3 regions of the Gracilibacillus phocaeensis genome follow, and region 2 is predicted to be linked to each of the others. Evidence: riboswitches for the same ligand, from Rfam matches in the RefSeq annotation. Region 2 holds a riboswitch; each other region holds the start of a gene.
The links. A riboswitch is a leader RNA that binds a small molecule or an ion and turns the genes downstream of it on or off. The one in region 2 is predicted to bind S-adenosylmethionine.

Region 1: it holds a riboswitch for S-adenosylmethionine, as region 2 does, so the genes downstream of both, E0E32_RS02275 (methionine biosynthesis PLP-dependent protein) here and E0E32_RS08340 (thiolase family protein) in region 2, are expected to answer to the same signal.
Region 3: it holds a riboswitch for S-adenosylmethionine, as region 2 does, so the genes downstream of both, E0E32_RS14735 (5-methyltetrahydropteroyltriglutamate--homocysteine S-methyltransferase) here and E0E32_RS08340 (thiolase family protein) in region 2, are expected to answer to the same signal.

The regions. Positions count from the first base shown of each region.
Region 1 covers NZ_LR131141.1:379,453-381,724, forward strand. The annotation lists gene E0E32_RS02270 (sulfite exporter TauE/SafE family protein) at 1-234, shown strand, start outside; gene E0E32_RS02275 (methionine biosynthesis PLP-dependent protein) at 360-1,445, opposite strand; SAM riboswitch class I at 1,525-1,627, opposite strand; SAM riboswitch class I at 1,789-1,885, shown strand; gene E0E32_RS02280 (inorganic phosphate transporter) at 2,073-2,272, shown strand, end outside.
Region 2 covers NZ_LR131144.1:102,582-104,853, reverse strand. The annotation lists gene E0E32_RS08345 (acetoacetate--CoA ligase) at 1-251, opposite strand, end outside; gene E0E32_RS08340 (thiolase family protein) at 248-1,414, opposite strand; SAM riboswitch class I at 1,490-1,599, opposite strand; gene yidC (membrane protein insertase YidC) at 1,890-2,272, opposite strand, start outside.
Region 3 covers NZ_LR131144.1:1,456,369-1,458,640, forward strand. The annotation lists gene E0E32_RS14735 (5-methyltetrahydropteroyltriglutamate--homocysteine S-methyltransferase) at 185-1,291, opposite strand; SAM riboswitch class I at 1,390-1,481, opposite strand; gene E0E32_RS14740 (DUF2515 family protein) at 1,581-2,272, shown strand, end outside.

The DNA of each region.
Region 1 (2,272 bases), on a different contig from region 2:
GTTGGTACCGGGGCATGGTTTTTCTTATCGGTTAATATTATAAAATTTCCTTTTTATATGTCACTTGGCATTATTACAACGGAATCACTAAGCTTTAATGCTCTATTAATTCCCGTTATCTTGATTGGTGCGCTAATAGGTGTGAAAATAATTCAAATCATGCCTCAAAAGGTATTTCAGACATTGGTGTTGTTGTTTGCAGCTATTGGGGCGATTCGGTTATTGTTTGGATGAGGCACTTTCATATGCAAAACGAATGTATTTGATAGAAATCGGCAGAGGCAGGTTTATGTTGCTTCTGCCGATTTCATTTCTTTCATAAATACTTCGGTTATGCACTTCACTGAAGAAGCGTTTATTTAATTCTCTCTCAGTGCCTGCTGAATATCTTCTTTCAAATCTTCCACATGCTCAATACCAACGGAAAAACGAAGTAATTTGTTACAAATCCCACGTTTTTGTAATTCTTCTTGCGGAATATCGGCATGTGTTTGTGTCGTAGGATAAGTAATAAAGCTTTCTACACCACCCAAACTTTCTGCAAAAGAGATAATCTTTAGTTTTTCTAAAAATGAAGCAACCAGCTTATTATCAACTACACGAAAACTAATCATAGCACCTTTTCCTGGATAAAGGACTTCTTCAACTTGTGGTTCTTTGTTTAAAAATGTCACCAGTTCTTGCGCGTTAGCTTGTTGTTGCTCTAGGCGCAGCGGCAATGTCTTCATGCCTCGGATCAACAGCATACAGTCTAAAGGTGACAGTACAGCACCAATGGCATTATGTAAATAGGTAAGTCGCTCTGCTAAGGACTCCTCTTTGACAGCAACGAGTCCTGCTAAGACATCATTGTGTCCACCCAGATATTTAGACGCAGAGTGAATAACAATATCGGCACCCAACAATAGTGGCTGTTGAAGGTAAGGGGTATAGAAGGTATTATCTACAATAAAAAGCAGATGGTGTTTTTTGGCAATAGCAGCCACTTCTTCTATATCAATTTCCATCAATAACGGATTGGTAGGTGTTTCAATGAATAGTGCCTTGGTGTGACTGGTGATTTTTTGTTCTATATCATTGGGATCGGTATAGACTGGCTTTATCTCATATGCCTTTTGTAAATGCTCAAACAAACGATAACTGCCGCCATAGATGTCTTCTGTAACGATAATTTCATCCTGCTGTTTGAATAACGAAAAAATCAATTGAATAGCTGCCATTCCAGAGGCACAGGCAAATCCCCTTACGCCACCTTCCAGCGTGGCAATCGCTTCTTCAACGATTTCCCTGGTAGGATTAGCAGTTCGGGTATAGTCATATCCCGTTGATTGACCAAGGGTTGGGTGTTGATAAGCTGTCGATAGGTATATAGGAGGTTCTACCGCTCCTGTTCGTACGTCCTTGCGATTGCCGATTTGAGCAAGCAATGTTTTCATTCTGTTCATTGGTTTTCATCCTTTCGCTGTAAAAATCAAAAAGAAGTCTTCGATAAGCAGAAGACTTCTTGTGTACTAAGATAGTATTCTCTCATCTGTCGGTAGTTAGCCGCCTGGAATTAGCACCATACATCTGTATGCTGGTTGCTGAGGTGTCATCGGGCCAGTCCCTCTACCTCTCTTGATAAGATTATTATTTATAGGATTTTCATACACGCATCATATCCTATAATGAGGAAGATTACAAGCCTATTTTATAAAATTTTTTGGTTATCCTATTGACAGAAGACGTAGAATCCTTTATATTTAGGATCAACTAATAACAGGAAATAAATGAAAACCTATATTGTTTTTCTTATCCAGAGGGGAGAAGGGAACTGGCCCATTGAATCCCCAGCAACAGGCTTTATGTACTGTGCTAAATCCAGCAAGTAATTGGCAGATAAGAGGTGTACTTCCTACTTAACTGAAGCCAAGTAGGATTTTTTCATTATGAGGTAAAACAAGCAAACGTGTGGGAGTAATGAATAGAAATGGTAGTAAAGAGATTACTACTTCATTTTTTGATCATTAATCCAAGTTTTCTTATCGGTATAAATGAATTAAAGAAATTGATGGACTGAAGGTTGGGATAAGATGTTAACGATCATAGCAATTGTAGCGGCTTGTTTATTTGCTTTTAATATCGGTGCAAGTGGTTCTGCTGCTAGCATGGGGATTGTCTATGGGGCAAAAGTAATTACCAAACGACAACTTGCCCTTCTGTTAGCTGGGATAGGGGCAGTAGTTGGTAGTGTATTCGGAGGACAGTACGTGACAGGTACTCTCGGTAAAGG
Region 2 (2,272 bases):
AAGGTAGCTTCTTTCATCGTCTTGCCAGGCAAATAAGCAATCGTACCTTTCTCTCCTATCAGCTCGGCGTAATCCCAAACAGCCGACCAAAAGGCACCGATATGGGTTATCGACCAGCGATGCAACCTTTCATAAGGGAATAATGGCTGATTCACTTGTGTGGCGAAGCTTTTTAAGTTTGATTGTTCGATATCCTGCTGAGTAGGCTCCCATAATAAATGATGATTGCGTTCTTTTATTTCCACACTCATGCTTTATCCCCTTTCCCATTTACCTCTATTAATATCGCGATTCCTTGTCCGCCACCACCACATAATGCAGCGATTCCTTTCCCCCCACCTCGTCGTCTTAATTCGTAGGCAAGAGTTAGAACCAGTCGGAAACCGGTACCGCCTAATGGGTGACCAATAGCTATTGCACCACCATTTACATTTAATTTATCCTCGGAAATAGATAATTGATTGGCACTGGCAATAACGACACTGGCAAATGCCTCATTTATTTCAAATAAATCAATATCTTCCACGGTAAGTTTTTGCTGTTTTAATACCATTTCGATGGCATCTGCTGGTTTGGTTTGTAGGCTGGTATCTGGCCCTGCAGTTTCTGCCCAATCCTTGACACAAGCAAGTGGCTCCGTATTCAACTCTTCTGCCTTAGCTGAAGTAGTGACAATTCCAACACTCGCACCATCCGTCATTTGTGAAGCGTTCCCTGCCGTAATCGTTCCATCCTTTGCAAAAACAGGTGACAAACCTGCTAATTTATCCAATGTGGTCTGAGGCCGTATTCCCTCATCTTCTACTAACACCTGATCAAACGGCACGATTTCTTCCGCTAATCGTCCAGCGTCACGCGCTTTTGCTGCCCGTGTTTGTGATAAAAAAGCTATGTTATCTTGCTCTTCTCTAGTAATGTGAAAGGATGGGTTATACTGCTCTGTCAACACGCCCATGGATTGTTCACTCAAGGCGCAGGATAATCCATCTCGAAGCAAGGTATCCGTCATTTGCTGATGACCAAAGTCTTTGGGTTTAGGCTTTGGAATGACGTAAGGAGCGTTGGACATGGAATCCATTCCACCAACAATGTAGGTGTTCCCTTCGCCAAGTTTGATTCTTCTTACAGCGTCGATCACGGTGGCTACCCCGCCAAGACAAACATTATTTACTGTCATCGCCGGAATCCGACTGTCTAACCCCGCCTGAAATGCCACTTGCCTCGCAGGATTCTGTCCTTGGCCAGCTTGAATCACTTGTGCCAGTATCACGCCATCAATCGTTCCCAGAGTCGGATATTTTTCTATTAAATGAGTTAATGGTTTGCTGGCAAGTGATACAGCGTTATACCCCGCCAATGCCCCATTCCATTTACCATAAGGTGTTCGTTTCCCATCCAAAATAACAACTGTCATTATAATCCCCTCGTTCTATGTTATCGATCATCTAATAAAAAAAGCCCTCTTTCGATAAAAAGAGGACTGTTCCACTTCTTATCTGTCAGGATGATACCTGATGGATTTAGCACCTTTTAAGCTGCATGCACTTAAAGGTTGCCGGGTTTCGCAGGGCCATGTCCCTCCACCACTCTGGATAAGATATTTCTATATAATTTTATAAGTTTGGAAAACTCTCTATAGCAACATAGAGAGTTGATTGTATCTGCATCTATTAATATAGTAAAAAAGCGTTCAAATAATACCAAGTAACATGGTATACTTTATCACAAGAAAAAACCCTTGTCAAGAATTATCGAAAAATTTTTAAACAGGAAAGCGATCTCGTTGCGGATGACGGACTTTTTTTACGATTCTCCTCTCATTTTGGCCGTCATTTCCGTATCCACAAATAAAGAGACAGGGCAAACCACCCTGTCTCTTGAATAACCTTCTATGTTTGTTTCGATTTATAGCTAATGGCAGTGGATAAAGTTCCTGGTTGATACAGTTTCTTGGAAATCAGTGTTTGAACAATTAAAAACAAGCCACCCGTCGTCCAATACAGCGGAAGTGCTGCTGGTGCCCCAAAAGAAACCAGACCAATCATGACCGGTGAGATCAGACCAATGATCGCCATTTGTTTTTTCTGAGCGGGATCCATACCCATTTGTGTCACTCTTGATTGCACAAAATAAACCGCCATGGCTATCAATGCCATCCAGATATTTGCCTCTCCCAGACTAAACCACAAAAAGGAATGAGTGGAAATCTCCGGTGTGCTACGAATCGCATAGTAAAAACCAATTAAGATCGGAAATTGAATGATAATAGGGA
Region 3 (2,272 bases), 1.4 Mb from region 2:
ACTTGGAATGATTTTTACCTATAACAAACCGCGATACCGATACGTTGGATGATGTAAAGTAGAGCGCTTTACAGGGGTTGCCTGGTTTTTCTTAATTCCTTCTTTTTTGGTCGTTAGTGGCTCTAAACCACCCCAACGAAAAAGGCTTTGTATCCTATTCGATACAAAACCTTTTTTTCATTCATTAACCCCAGATTTCTTCTGCTAGGGCAACAATATATTTTAGTTTATTCCACTGATCTTCTTCTGTTAGTTTGTTGCCATGATGTGTGGAAGAAAAGCCACACTGTGGACTTAGGCAAAGCTGATCTAATGGAACATACTGTGAAGCTTCTTCTACTCTCTGTTTAATGGTCTCTTTATCTTCCAACTGACCATGTTTTGAAGTGATTAAACCTAATACAACTCTTGGTCCGCCTGCTGGGATATGATCTAAAGGTTTGAAACCGCCAGAACGATCATCATCATACTCTAGGAAAAAGCCATCTACCTTTTCTTTGGCGAATAAAGTTGGTGCAATTAAGTCATAGCTTCCTTCAAATGCCCAGTTAGAACGATAATTACCACGACATAAATGAGTGGTCACCACCAAATCTTTCGGTTTATCCTCTAACACGGCATTGATCACTTTTAATGCCAAATCGATTAAATATTCACGTGAGAATTCACCATCATTGAATGGGATATCAGGCGAAGACAAACCAGCAATATACACATCATCAAACTGCAGATAGCGAACCCCTGCATCATAAAATGCCTTAACTGCATCACGATACGTCTGGATCACATCTTGAGCATAGACCTCTATATCAGGATAAACACTTTCATCTCTGATGCTTCGGTTAAATAACTGGTTCGGGCTTGGTATCGTTTGTTTAGCAACTGCTCTGCCATCAACGATTGCGTTAAATTCTTTAAAATCTTGTAAGAAAGGGTGATCTGGATTAAATGATACCTTACCTATATTACGGACATCATAGCGTTCTGTTTCTTCGTCTTCATTGAAAATAAACCCTGTATTCGGGACATATCCTTCGATTCCATGAAGGTGTTCTAAGAAATCAGTATGCCAGAAACGACGGCGGAATTCTCCGTCAGATACCAGCTCTAAACCAACTTCAATCTGCTTATCTACAATATAGCTGATTTCCTGATTCTCAACTTCACGTAATTGCTGATCCGTAATCTGACCAGCTTGATATTCTTTCCTTGCTTGTAATAATTTCTCTGTTCTTAATAAGCTTCCGACATGATCGGCTCGAAATGGTGCTGTTTTTGCTTGCACTACCATGTTATCCTCTCCTTTTATGTTATGGTATAGTTACTTATCCAGTAAAAAAAGGCCTCTTCTGATAAGAAGAAGCCCTTTACTACTATAAGGGAACAATCTTCTTATCTGTTGGAAGTAGCACCGTGTCTAATGATTAGACTGGTTGCTGAGACATCATCAGGCCAAATCCCTCCGTCTCTCTGGATAAGAATTACTATGTAATAAAATTGTATGAAAATAATCATACTACAAATATCAAAAGAATTCAACACTATTTTTAAACATTTCTATAAAAAAGGAGGTAAGCAAATTGATCCTTTCCATCCCAGACGAATACAGAAAGCTTAAACAAAAGTTAAACAACTCTAATCAGCAAGCATTCCCAAAAATTTCTCACGAAGATCAGCATGTCATCCGATTAGTCGTCAGGAAAACCAAATCAGCCAATCTTAATAATTTGACTCGGACAAAGGCTTATCTAGACTTTTATTTGGACTATCCTGAAATCAATTGGTCCATGCTTGCGCATATGGTTTCTAGAAATGCAGGTTGGAATATGACCGATCTAAGAGGCAGCAATTATCGACAACTATTGTCTGAGCAGCAGCAACATTATTTTTTCAACTTATTAGAAAAAAACAATTGGTTAATCTTTCAAGATGCTTACCCCCAATTACTACTGTATGCAGAAGGCTTGCGTCATCAAAAAGATCTTAGCTATTTACTACCTTATTTTGGAATATCCATTTTCATGCAAGTCATGTGGGAGTATTTCCATGTACATAAGGACCTTTTCTTACTCAATACCGCATTGATTATCAATGAACAACACTATATCGAAAAGCGGGTGATGCAAAATAAACATTGGCGCCCTTCTCTATCTGAAAAGATCAAAAGCAGTTTACCTGAGCTGTTGCAGTGGAATTACATCTTATTTCCCTTCCATAAGGAGCAGCAAGTGACTCTCGTTGGTCTGCCTGTTCGCCATTTCGCTTCATTAAA